3 regions of the Desulfobacter hydrogenophilus genome follow, and region 3 is predicted to be linked to each of the others. Evidence: predicted binding sites of a transcription regulator. Region 3 holds the regulator's gene; each other region holds the start of a gene.
The links. Region 3 encodes sigma-54, which starts transcription at its own class of promoters, with help from an activator protein. Its sites were predicted from a motif close to TNTGGCACANTTTCTGCTNT; they were not measured.
Positions count from the first base shown of each region.

Region 1: the regulator sigma-54 is predicted to act here: its motif matches at 1,489-1,508, upstream of EYB58_RS05175 (ammonium transporter).
Region 2: the regulator sigma-54 is predicted to act here: its motif matches at 1,544-1,563, upstream of EYB58_RS01395 (PEP-CTERM sorting domain-containing protein).

Region 1 covers NZ_CP036313.1:1,184,369-1,188,628, reverse strand. The annotation lists gene EYB58_RS05180 (DNA polymerase III subunit alpha) at 1-1,283, shown strand, start outside; gene EYB58_RS05175 (ammonium transporter) at 1,678-2,970, shown strand; tRNA gene EYB58_RS05170 (tRNA-Phe) at 3,119-3,194, shown strand; tRNA gene EYB58_RS05165 (tRNA-Glu) at 3,220-3,297, shown strand; gene EYB58_RS05160 (radical SAM protein) at 3,340-4,215, opposite strand; gene EYB58_RS05155 (PHP domain-containing protein) at 4,252-4,260, opposite strand, start outside.
Region 2 covers NZ_CP036313.1:291,433-295,692, forward strand. The annotation lists gene EYB58_RS01385 (MBL fold metallo-hydrolase) at 1-815, shown strand, start outside; gene EYB58_RS01390 (UvrB/UvrC motif-containing protein) at 1,076-1,375, shown strand; gene EYB58_RS01395 (PEP-CTERM sorting domain-containing protein) at 1,627-2,352, shown strand; gene EYB58_RS01400 (Ig-like domain-containing protein) at 2,506-4,260, opposite strand, start outside.
Region 3 covers NZ_CP036313.1:2,564,018-2,568,277, forward strand. The annotation lists gene rapZ (RNase adapter RapZ) at 1-209, opposite strand, end outside; gene EYB58_RS11345 (PTS sugar transporter subunit IIA) at 212-670, opposite strand; gene hpf (ribosome hibernation-promoting factor, HPF/YfiA family) at 685-1,218, opposite strand; gene rpoN (RNA polymerase factor sigma-54) at 1,232-2,674, opposite strand; gene lptB (LPS export ABC transporter ATP-binding protein) at 2,677-3,399, opposite strand; gene EYB58_RS11365 (LptA/OstA family protein) at 3,400-3,954, opposite strand; gene lptC (LPS export ABC transporter periplasmic protein LptC) at 3,923-4,260, opposite strand, start outside.

The DNA of each region.
Region 1 (4,260 bases), 1.4 Mb from region 3:
AGAAAAAATCCGGTCAGGGTGATTTTCGCCATCTGGTCATTCATTCCAGTATTATCCGGCCCGCTGCCAACGAATTTATAAATGCGTATCTTCAACGCCTCCATTCAGGTGTCTGTGAACCGCTTCATTCTTTAATGGAAGGGCTTTTGGACGAGACCTTCGGCATCATGGTGTTTCAGGAGGATGTATCAAAGACTGCGGTCCGATTGGCCGGCTTTACCCATGCCCGTGCCGATGAACTGCGCAAGGTCATGTCCAAAAAAGACAGACACAAAAAACTTGAGGTTTTCAGGGCTGAATTTTTTGAAGGTGCGCGTAGCAAAGGCGTTTCTTCGGACGCTGTGGAGAGAATCTGGTATATGATTCTCTCATTTTCAGGCTACTCCTTTTGCAAAGCTCATTCGGCGGCCTATGCCCGGGTCTCATTCCAGGCTGCGTATCTAAAAACCCATTACCCGGCGCAATTCATGGCAGCAGTGATATCCAACCAGGGCGGCTTTTATTCCACCTTTGCCTATGTGTCCGAAGCCCGGCGTATGGGGATAACGATTCTGGGGCCGGATGTCCGGCACAGCCGGGTGTGCTGGACCGGACTTAAAAATGAGATCCGGGTCGGGCTGATTGCCATCAAAACCCTGGGTCGGACAACCATGGATAGAATTATGCTGGAACGGGAAAAGGCCATGTTTTCAGACTGCTTTGATTTTTTTAACCGCGTTGCCCCCAGGGAGGATGAAGCCCGGGCCCTTACGGACAGCGGCTGCCTTGACGGCCTTTTGCCGGGCACAAGCCGTGCGGCTTTAGCCTGGGCATATTGCGTCTGGCAAGCAGGTCGACGGTCTATGGCGGACCGGCTTGATCTGTTTGGGTCGGAGATGCATGACATTCCGAATTTGCCTCCGGATCCTCCCCTTCAACGGCTTCGCCGGGAATTTGTCGTGCTGGGTTTTTTAGCGGCCTGTCACCCCATGAAGCTGGTAAGGGAAAAATTCCAGAATCTCAACACGATTAAAGCTGTGGATTTGCCCAATATGGTTGGCCGAAACATATGTTTTGCAGGCTGGCTGATTACAGGCAAGCTTGTGAAAACCAGGCAGGGTGACCCCATGAAATTTCTTACCTTTGAAGATGATACCGGCTTGGTGGAGACCGTCTTTTTTCCCAGGACCTATATTCGGTTTTCCCATGTCCTTGATAATGGATATCCATATGTACTTTCCGGCCGGGTGGAAAATGAGTGGGGGGCAATTACATTAACCGTCAGCCAGGTGGGTCGTCTTTGATATAAAATTACAATTATGTGCTTTTTGGCACAGCCCCTTTCTCCAAGGGGCCAAACATAATCCCCTATTGGGCTTGAAACCCGAGATATAAAGAGATACTTAAGGCATTTTCTAATAGAAAATAACATTTTTGAATGCCTCTTTGGTGCCCAAGGTTACATTTTTGTGGATTAAAAAAAATATTATGATTTTATAGATGATTTGTTGTGTGGTATTTTGTGCTGTTTTTCCCCTTGTAATTTCAATTAATTGCGCCTGCTGGGTCTGTCCGAGGGGACGCAGCTGGTATAACATTTGCAAAAATGTAAGAACAATTTTATTTATTAATATGTACTTGCAAAAAATGATTTTTTTTGCAAGTTAACCGCATTAACCCGATGAAAAGGAAAATATGATGTTAAGACACTGTGCATTTGTCGTTGGCTTGATCCTGTTAAATGTATGCCCGGCTTTGGCCGGAGACGGCACGATTGATAGCGGAGACACCGCATGGGTAACCATGTCCACAGCCCTTGTCATGATGATGACACCGGCCGGCCTGGCCCTGTTCTATGGCGGTATGTCTCGATATAAAAATTTGCTGAACACCATTGCCATGACGCTTGTGGCTTATTGTCTGGCATCGGTGGTCTGGGTGGCCTGGGGATATTCCCTGGCTTTTGGAGAGAGCGACTCGCTTTTCATCGGTAATTTGAATCATCTGTTTTTATCCGGCATTGACATTCATTCGGTATCCGGCTCCATTCCCACCATAATTTTTGTTCTGTTTCAGCAGACCTTTGCCTGCATTGCCATTGCCATTGTTCTGGGTTCTGTTGTGGACAGAATGAAATTTTCCTCCTGGATAGTGTTCACCATTTTGTGGGTTACTTTTGTTTATGCACCCGTATGCAACTGGGCATGGGGCGGGGGATGGATGCATCACCTCGGCGCTCTGGATTTTGCCGGCGGTAACGTTGTCCACATCAATGCTGGTGTCTCAGGTCTGATGCTGGCCCTGGTTTTAGGCAAACGCAACGGCTACGGAAAGGAAGCCATGATCCCTTCCTCTGTTGCATTCACAGCCCTGGGTGCAGGGCTTCTGTGGTTTGGCTGGTTCGGCTTTAATGCAGGCAGCGAACTGGCCGCCGACGGCGTGGCAGCATCCGCGTTCATGGTCACCAACACTGCAGCAGCCATTGCAGGGCTTGCCTGGTTGTTCGCTGAGTGGAAGATATCCGGCAAGCCCACGGTTCTCGGGCTTGCCTCCGGCGCAGTTGCCGGCTTAGTGGGTATCACGCCGGCAGCCGGATTTGTCTCCCTTGGCGGTGGGTTTGCGATTGGCGCAGTGGCCGGCGTTTTAGGATATATGGGTGTCGCCGTAATCAAACAGAAGCTTGGGTACGACGATTCCCTTGATGCCTTCGGCATCCATGGGCTTTGCGGCATCTGGGGAGCCTTGGCCACCGGTCTTTTTGCCACACCCACAGTTACGGAAGGGGCGGTTGGCCTTTTTTACGGCAATGCAAAACAATTGGGCATCCAGCTTTTGTCCGTCATCGGCACCGCCGCATTTGCCGCCATTGCCACACTGATCGTCATTTATATTACCAAAGCACTCACCGGCGGAATCAGGGTGGACCCGGAGGAGGAATTATCCGGTCTTGATAATGCCATCCACGGCGAACGCGGTTTCGAAATTGAATAGACTCACGGGTAAGCCGTAACATCGTCCCCAATTTTCGGCCTAATATGCTAAAGCCCCGGATAATTTTGTCCGGGGCTTTAATTGTCCAGCAGCTTTTAAAAAGGTATTGACAGATATTCAAAATTCGATTAATGTCATCGGCTCATGGGCCCAGGTAGCTCAGTCGGTAGAGCAGGGGACTGAAAATCCCCGTGTCAGCAGTTCAATTCTGTTCCTGGGCACCATTTATATTACATATACGTAAAGTAAGTCCCCATCGTCTAGCCCGGTCCAGGACACAGGCCTTTCACGCCTGCGACAGGGGTTCGAATCCCCTTGGGGACGCCACTTAAAAATAAAGGCCTTCGACATTTTGCGAGGGCCTTTTTTTTATTGATCTCCAATAAAAAAAGGCCGAAATTGCGATTCAGGTCGTTTGCATGCTGCTCTAATCTGCTCGATCATTGGGTTTTTCGATTCTGGCAGTTTACCATGAACATCAATATAATTTGTGTAATGATCACTGGCTAAATAGGACGTCACTTCTAACTGTCGGACTAAGCGTTCGGTCTCTTTTAGAATACCATGTGGCCCCAGCATTTTAAATTTGCCGGACTCAACTTCATCCAAGATTGGTGTGTTGATCTTCGGTACAAACGTTCTAAGCCTGATGAAGTCGGGATTAATCTGATTAAGTGCATTTGCCGTAGCGTCTGCATGCGGCTCTGTCAACCCCGCGCCCCCCAATCCCAATACAACATAGAGACTTAACTCTAATCCAGCGGCAACGACCCACTGACCTGCCTCGATTTGACGTTTGGCATCTACTCCTTTTTTCACATAGCGCAGAATCTCATCATTTCCGGATTCAAGACCCACATGGATACGATTTAACCCGGCCTCTGCCAATTGTTTTAGACCACTTCGTCCTTTTTTATGGATATATTGGGACGAGCCATAGACCGTTATCCGTTCTAAATCAGGAAAAATTTTGCGGGCATAGATACAGATCGCGGCCAAGTTATCCGTTCTCATCGCAATGGTATTTCCTGCCGGGAAAAATAGCGTTTTGACGTTAGGTCCATATGTTTTGGATGCAGAATCTATATCTTCCATAATATCTTGAACAGGTCTGATTTTGAAACGTGGGCCATTTTTATAAATCGTGCAAAAAGTGCATTTATTGTGAGGGCATCCGACCGTGGCCTGAATTAAAAGTGAATCCGCTTCACTGGGTGGACGATATATGGGGCCTTCGTATCTCATACTATTTTTTGACATTTTATTAGAATTACATAAACTTTATTGTTG
Region 2 (4,260 bases), 2.3 Mb from region 3:
AAAACAACACCACGGACCCACAACTTGCATCGGCCCACGGCTTAAGTTTTTTTATCCGCACCGGCACCCGGTCCATTCTTTTTGATATGGGACCGGACAACAAATTTGCAGACAATGCAAAACATTTGGGTGTAGACCTGTCAAAAATGGACATGGCCGTGCTGTCCCACGGGCACTATGACCATGGCGGCGGCATCCCGCAGTTTCAAAAAATCAATGACAAAGCAGCAATCATCATGACCCGGGGGGCCATTGAAGGCAGATACTATGCCCGCTACAAGAATAATGAACCCCGGTATATCGGCCTTGACACCGATGCCATTGACAAAAGCCGCTGCCGGTTTCTTGGTGCGGACCTGGCCTTGTCCGAGAATTTAACCATTATCACAGATTTTTCAAAAAAGGGCTTTATCCCCCAGGGCAATTCAGACCTTTTGATGCAGCAGGAAGACGGGAAACTTATTGAGGATGAATTTTCCCATGAACTGGCCCTGCTGATCGTGGAAGACGGTACCTCGGTTCTGTTCACCGGATGCGCCCACTCGGGCATGGGGAACATGATTGATACGGTTCTTACCCGCACAGGCCGGGATCATATTGACCATGTGATCGGCGGATTTCACCTGTATAATCGCATAACCCGGGTCACAGAACCTGACAACCGCCTGGATATTCTGGTCAATGAATTGTCATCCTATGACGGCACAACCTATTATACCGGCCACTGCACGGGCCCTGATGCCCCGGCGTACATGGCCCGCAAAATGACGCGCCCAATCAACGTATTTGCCACCGGCACCCGGCTTGAAATCTGAAGTTTCACCATAATTTGAGTTTGATTGTCGCTGGATCAGATCGGGTGTAATTGCACATTTAGGGTAAATCCGTCATAGGGTTTGCCCTAAATGTGCAATTACACCCTATTATGAATCAAAACCGGTAGATTCCCTACCGGTCCTGATCCGACTTCAGATTTATAAATCCCTGAGAATGGATGGGGCTGGCATGATATTCCCCTCAAAAACCATGAAATGGTTTTGTCTCTGTGACATTAACATAGGTGAAAATCAGTATCATGTCCCCGGAATTCATGCAGGAGGCGTATAACCAAGCACACGGCATTACACCCGCCACCATCAGCAAAAAGATCAATACCTTTGATTATACTATGGCCGGCATGAATGCCAATACAATGGAAGCGGCCATAAATGAGGAACTCAAAGCCTATGATGCGGATGAGCTGAACCTGGAAGATGTGATCCGAAACCTTGATACCAAAATGAACGAATCGGCAGAAAGTCTGGAATTCGAGCAGGTTGCACAATACCGGGACAAGATTCGGGAACTGAAAAAGATTAAAACAGCCCAGCCATAATCAGTGACAAAATGATCAATGGGAAAATAAAAAGACTATCAATGTTTGTGTATTTTTTTTCTTTAAACTGTGTATTTTTTTTACATATTTGATAACCTGATTTATGTTACCTTCTTTTGATTTAAATAAAGTTTTATAAAATTAAGTAGTTATATGTTCACCTTGATGTTTGGCATTGTAATTGCTGTTATTCTAAAGATACAGAAAGAACTGTGAAAATAATAGCTTAATCATGTGAAAAGGAGAATAAAATGAGAAGAGTAATTCTCTCTGTTCTATTAATTCTTGGCCTCGCGACGAGTAGTGGGGCGTCGACTATATATAACTTCTCCGGTGTATCTGCATCCGGAATAGGGTCGGCTACGATGGACGTTTCTATATCGGGCAATGTCCTAACCGTGAAGTTGGACAATACCTCACCCATTTCGACCAGTACTTCGAACGACAATATTCCCGCCCTCGTTGCGTTTGGGTGGGACCTTGGCAACGATCCCCTGCCAACAATGGTCAGCTGGAGTTTAAAGGCTTTTGATGAGAATTTTGATGAGATCTATATTGACGACCAAGATGGTAGTACTGGTGAATGGGAAATAGATCCAGATGGCAAACTCGAAGGTACCTCACTGGATTTTATCCCCAACAACGATGGTGCTTCTAGCAATGTTGCGGCTGCACTTTACAATCCTGCGGCTGAATTAATTCTTGATTCAGATGGCCAAACTCCACATTATTTTACTCAAGCAGTCCTGACTATGGAATTCGATGATACACCACTTTTTTCCTATGAACAAAATGTAAGCCCGTACGTACGGATGCAAAGGGTTGGTAATGGTACTGCAGGCAGCTTGAAGCTGTATGGGGTGCTGGACGAGGGCGGCGGTGGCGGTGGCGGTGATCCAGTCCCAGAACCAGCGACTTTTATACTTTTCGGCATCGGTCTGTTGGGGCTTGCAAAAATTTCAAGACGAAAAAAATAATTCAGATTTGAACATGTCATAGAAAAAGGCAGGGTGAAAAAGTTCACCCTGCCTTTTTTATTCCGTTTGTTTTTTCGAAAGGATCTTTGTCCGATTTAAACCCTTTCTCTTTTCGTTGCGCGGCAGCCCAAAATCAGGACTACCACTTAATAGCTATTTATAGACCGTTATGGTATCTGCCCCTTCATTGCCCGCTGTATCAAATGCTTTCACTGAAAGCGTGTAAGCGCCTTTTGACAGCTTCCGGGTATTCCAGTTCCAACTCAATTCGCTTTTATATTTTACCGCTTTGAGTTCTCCGTCTATAAAAAGTTCCATCCGGTTGATGCCGCTGTCATCTGAAGCCGATGCCTGAACTGTTACTCGGTTGCCAATGGATGCACCGTCACCAGGTGAAGTAATGGTGACAGCAGGCGCCTCAGTATCTTGAAAGATTACGTTGTCCACGCTCACACTGATTACGCCGGACTGTCCTCGATTCCCGGCTGTATCATAGGCCACGGCCACTAATTCGTAAGTACCATCGGCATAAGCTGTGGTGTTCCAGAAAAATGCATAGGGAGACGTGATGTCTTCATCAAGAAGCTCACCGTCAAGATAGAGTTCTACCAGAGCGACGCCGCCCTCATCCGTGGCAGAGACATCCACAGTGATGCCGCCACTGACCAGCGCACCGCCTTGAATGGGTGTAATCGAAACAACGGGTGCCGTTGTATCATCAGCGCTCTCATTTGCCACAGTCACTGCAATAACACTGGACCAGCCGTCATTTCCTGCGCTGTCATAGGCCACGGCCATCAGTTCATGGTCGCCGTTTGCATAGCCATAAGTGTCCCAGGCAAATGTGTAGGGCGAAGTGGTATCAGAGGATAAAAGTTCACCGTCAACGTATAGTTCAACCCGGTCCACACCCCCCTCGTCCGCCGCTGAAACGCTTACAGTCAAGCTGCCGTTGACGGTTGTGTCATTCTGGGGTGATGTGATGGCCACAGAAGGATCAATGGTATCCTCGTCAGGAACAGCAGCCAATGCAGTCTGGATGCTCTGAAGGGCGTTTATTCTGCCGTAACCGAAATAGTTATCAAACCCTGTGGTGCCAAGATCGACAGCACTCTGGGTGAGGATATCCACAACCTGGACATTGGTTAACGACGGGTTGGCTGAAAGAATCAGGGCCACTACACCGGCGGTGATGGGGGATGAAAAGGATGTCCCGTTCCAGTTTCCATACCCACCACCGCGGGTAGTTGTCAAAATGTATGAGCCTGGCGCGGCTATGTCGATCCAGTCCCCGTAATTTGAAAAACTTGCCAGAGTGTCGGATGAAGTAGTAGCGGATACCGCTACCACATTGGCACAGGCTGCAGGATAGTATGGTGTGTCAGTTGAATAGTTATGGGCACAGGCAAGGATAACCGCACCCTTGTTCCAGGCGTAATTCACTGCATTCTGCAGGGTGGAGGAGTAGCTTGACCCACCAATACTGATGTTTATGACCCTGACGCCCTGGTCAGCAGCATAATTAATGGCTTGGGCGATGTCATAATACGTGGCATAATCATTGGCGTCTAAAACCACCAGGGGCATGATCGGGCTGTTCCATGCCACGCCGGCAACGCCGGTAGTGTTATCGGTCATGGCTGCGGCAGATCCGGCGACAGCCGTGCCGTGTCCGAGAACATCCTGAGTATCTGTATTGTTATCAAGAAAGTTATACCCGGCAATAAGATTACCCGCAAGATCGGGATGGGTGGGATCAACACCGGAATCAATGATGGCGATGGGAACGCTTTGGGAGCCCGTAGTCAGATCCCATCCGCTGGGAGCTGAAATTTGCGGCAGGTGCCACTGGGAAGGGTATTGGTCATCATTGGGCACATACCCTGCTTCAGCAATAAAATTTTCTTC
Region 3 (4,260 bases):
TTTGTAAAGGTTTTTGACCGCATATCCATCACAAAGGCTGCACCCTTAACCTTGGCGCTTTCTCCTAACGGAAGTTCAAGCACCTTTGGCACAAGTTCCATGGGCATGTTGTCAATGCAGTAAAAGGATGCATCTTCAAATGCCTGGGCGACAGTTGTCTTCCCGGAACCTGAGATGCCGGTGATGATATAAACCTTGAGGTTTTCCATTGTCAAAATTCTTCGTCATTCTCCAGAATGATTTGATGAATCTGTTCGGTTGAACCTGCCGATAACAGTCGTTCTTTAAACTGAGCCATTTTCAGCAGCTTTGAAATCTGGGCAAGAACTTTCAAATGCCCCCCTGTGGAATGTTCGGGTGTTAAAAGCAGAAAGAAAAGATGGACCGGTCGGTTATCCAAAGAATCAAATTCGATTCCTTTGATGCTGCGCCCAAATCCCACAGCAATAGATTTCACCGTCTCCAGTTTGCCGTGGGGTATCGCGATTCCACCGCCGATGCCTGTGGAACCTAAATGTTCCCGTTCCAGCAGGACTGCTGTAACATCTTCGATTTCGGCCCCTGCCACGGGTGAAACAGCCCGGGACAGTTCTTCTATAGCCTCCGATTTGTTTTTGGCTTTCAGGTCTGCGATAATAGCGTCCAGCTTTAGAATGTCACTGATTTTCATTGGTTCCGACCATCCTATCCTTGGGGAGCGATTAGTCCCAATTTTCCGTTATTATGTTTATAAATCACATTGACTTGTTCTGTGCGGGCATTCGTAAATACATAAAAAGATTTTTTGCCCGATTCCAGTTCAATCACCGCGTCTTCAATGTCCATGGGTTTTGTTTCAAGAGGCTCTTCAATAATATCGACCACGTCTTTGGGTAGTGGTTCATCTATGCTGAACTCCCGGGTATCGGTCAGGCTTGTCTTATTGCCTGACATGTGTTTTTTTTCTTTTTCCTTGTGTTTTGTGATTTGGCCTTTGATTTTATCCGCTAAAATATCAATGGTGGCATACATGCTTTCGGACGCTTCCTTTGCATGGATGTTAAGCGTCCCGCTGGTTAAGGTGAGTTCGGCAATATGTCTTATTTTTTCAACGCTTAAGACTACATTGGCCTCGGCCGGACCATCCAGCATCTTGTCAAACCGTTTAAGTTTTTTGTGTACATAGGATTTCAGGGAATCAGATGCTTCTATTTTCTTGAACGTGATGGTAACCTGCATAGATTAGCTCTCCCTATAGTTGTTTTCGTTTATTGGACGGCAGAATATTGAGCACCTTTCTGTATTTTGCCACGGTTCGCCGGGCAATCTGAATGTCTGACTCCTGCAGAATTGCGGCGATTTTATCATCACTTAAAGGTGCGTTGGGATCTTCATTGTCAATGAGTTGTACTATTCTCTCCTTGACACTGGCCGATGCCATGGAAGGCCCATCACCGCGCCCTATGGAACTATTGAAAAAATATTTCAACTCAAACAGTCCCTGGGGGGTGTACGCATATTTGTTAGTGGTCACCCGGCTGATCGTAGACTCATGCATTTCAATATCTTCGGCAATATCTTTTAAAATTAAAGGCCGAAGATAGGCAATGCCCTTCTCAAAAAATTCTCTTTGAAATTTTATGATGCTTTCCATGACCAGATAGATGGTTTTCTGGCGTTGATGAATGGATTTTATCAGCCAGGAGGCGGACTGCATCTTTTCATTAAGATAGGTCTTGGTTTCCTTGGGGATTTTTTTGCCGGTGGCCACAGCGTCCCTGTAGAATCTTGAAATTCTTAATTTGGGAAGGCCGTCATCGTTCATAACAATTTTGAAGTCATCACCGATTTTGTAAACGTAAATGTCAGGGGTGATGTAGGCGGGTTCATCTGTAGTAAATTTCCTGCCGGGTTTGGGTTCAAGAAATTGAATAATTTTCACTGCGGCCCGTACATCATCAACGGAAATTTTAAGGGCCTTGGCAATTTTTTTGCTGTTCCTGTTTTCCAGATTTTTTAGATGATCCGTAATGATCCGGGTGATGATCTCGTTTTCAATGCCAAGTTGCCGGACTTGAATCAAAAGCGTCTCGCACAGGTTTCTGGCACACACCCCGGGGGGGTCAAAGGTCTGGAGCACAGCCAGCACCTTTTCAACGGTTTGGATGTCGGCCTTGGCGGCCTGGGCCACTTCCTCCACGTCGGCGCATAAATATCCGTCCCGGTTCAGATTGCCAATGATGACGTGACCAAGGCGTTCCTCTGTGTCCGGCAGATCCGAAAGCATCAACTGCCACTTCAAATGCGCCTCAAGGGTTTGTTTCTCAGAGGTGAAAGCCTCGTAATTGGGGGCTTCGCTGTTTTCAGACTCCGTGTATATTCTACCGGTGGAGTTATATTCATTAATATAGTTTTCCCAATCCGTATCCGAGCGCACCCGCTCTTCAATCGTAACTTCCTTGACAGGGGCTTCGGTTTCGGTTTCCCGGGTTTCGGTTTCCTGGGCAGTGATGGCTTTGTCAGAGGTTTCATCAATGGAGACTTCGTCAAGCGCCGGATTTTGCTCCATTTCCTGCTGGATCATTTCGGCAAGTTCAAGCCGGGATAGCTGAAGCAGTTTGATGGCTTGCTGGAGCTGGGGTGTCATGACCAGCTGTTGAGTCAATGCAAGGCTTTGTTGTAATCCAAGTTCCATGATTAAAGTCTAAAGTTGTCTCCCAGGTAAATTCGTTTGGCTATTTTGCTTGAAATAATTTTTTCCGGCGGACCTGATTCCATAACCACGCCCTGGCTCATGATGTAAGCTGTGTCGCATACGCCTAATGTTTCCCTGACATTATGGTCGGAAATTAATATTCCGATGCCTTTGTTCGTAAGCTGGGATATAATCTGCTGGATGTCAATGACAGCCAAAGGATCAATACCGGCAAAGGGTTCATCCAGCAGGATGAACAAGGGATCTGTTGCAAGCACCCTTGAAATTTCCAGACGGCGTCTCTCTCCACCGGATAAGGAGGCAGCCTTTTGACCGGCTAAGGCCAGTATCCCCAGTTCTTCCATCAGGTTTTCGGCTTTTTGGTTGATATTCGTAACTTTTTTATCAATAACCTCCAGAATGGCCGTTATATTTTCCTTGACGGTCAGTTTTTTGAATATAGACATCTCTTGGGGTAGGTAACCAATGCCCTTTCTTGCCCTCACATACATGGGGTCTCGGGTAATATCCTCCCCGTCAAGATGAACAGTTCCTTTTTCCGGCCGGATCATGCCAACGGTCATATAGAAGGTGGTGGTCTTGCCGGCACCGTTAGGGCCCAAAAGCCCGGTCACCCGGCCCTGGTCCACACTCAAGCTGACCTGATCCACTACGGTTTTACCGCCATAGGTCTTCACAAGATTTTCCAGTACCAATCGACTCATCTATAAAGACCCGTCTTGGTCTTCGGCATCAAAAAAGGCTTCAACCTTGGTTTTTTCTGTACTTTCCACAACCACCCGGTTCTGGACCTTAAACAGGGTGATCTTTTTGCCGGTGATCCAGCTTTTTCCCGTAAGCAGACGGGCTTGTTCCCCGGTGAGTACCAGTATCTCATCTGCAGTGTCATAATCCGCCTGATCTGAGAATGCTTTGCGTTCCCCTTCGGTATATTCCACATTGCCCGTGGCAAGAATTCGTTTAACGTTTGACTGGCCTTCCTTTTTAGTCTTTGAGGTATGGAAAAACACCTTGACCGAATCTGCTAAAAGCACACTGTCTGCCCGAACTGCTTTCACTTTTCCCATGAATTCCACCATGGACTGGTCTTTGCTGGCGATCATTTTATCCGAAGTGATTTTCAGGTCAGCCGGCGGCTGCTGTTTATCAGCGGTTTTGTTTTCCTGGGCTGCCAAGGATACTTGTGTGAAAAGAGACAACAGTATCAGCAATAAACCCAAAGAGATATTATAATATGTTGGAATTCTGACTATTTTCACTAAAATTTCCTTCTACGTGTCCTTTTAAGATGATCAGATTCTGTTCTAGCAGGATTTCCATGCTGTCAGCTTCTATTACGGAATCTTCGTCATCAACTGTAACCCTTAAATCTGAGCGTATTATATGTGCTTCTTTGGCATAATGCAATGTTTCACTTGTCAGGGTGTAGTGCTGATACTGGATAGTGACATGCCTTGAAAAGGTCATGTCATGGGTCTTGGTGTTGAGCTCTCCCTGGTCTGCTGTGAGGTGAACTTGGGTATTCTGCTTTGTGTAGAAAATAATGTCCACATCTTTGAGTACAG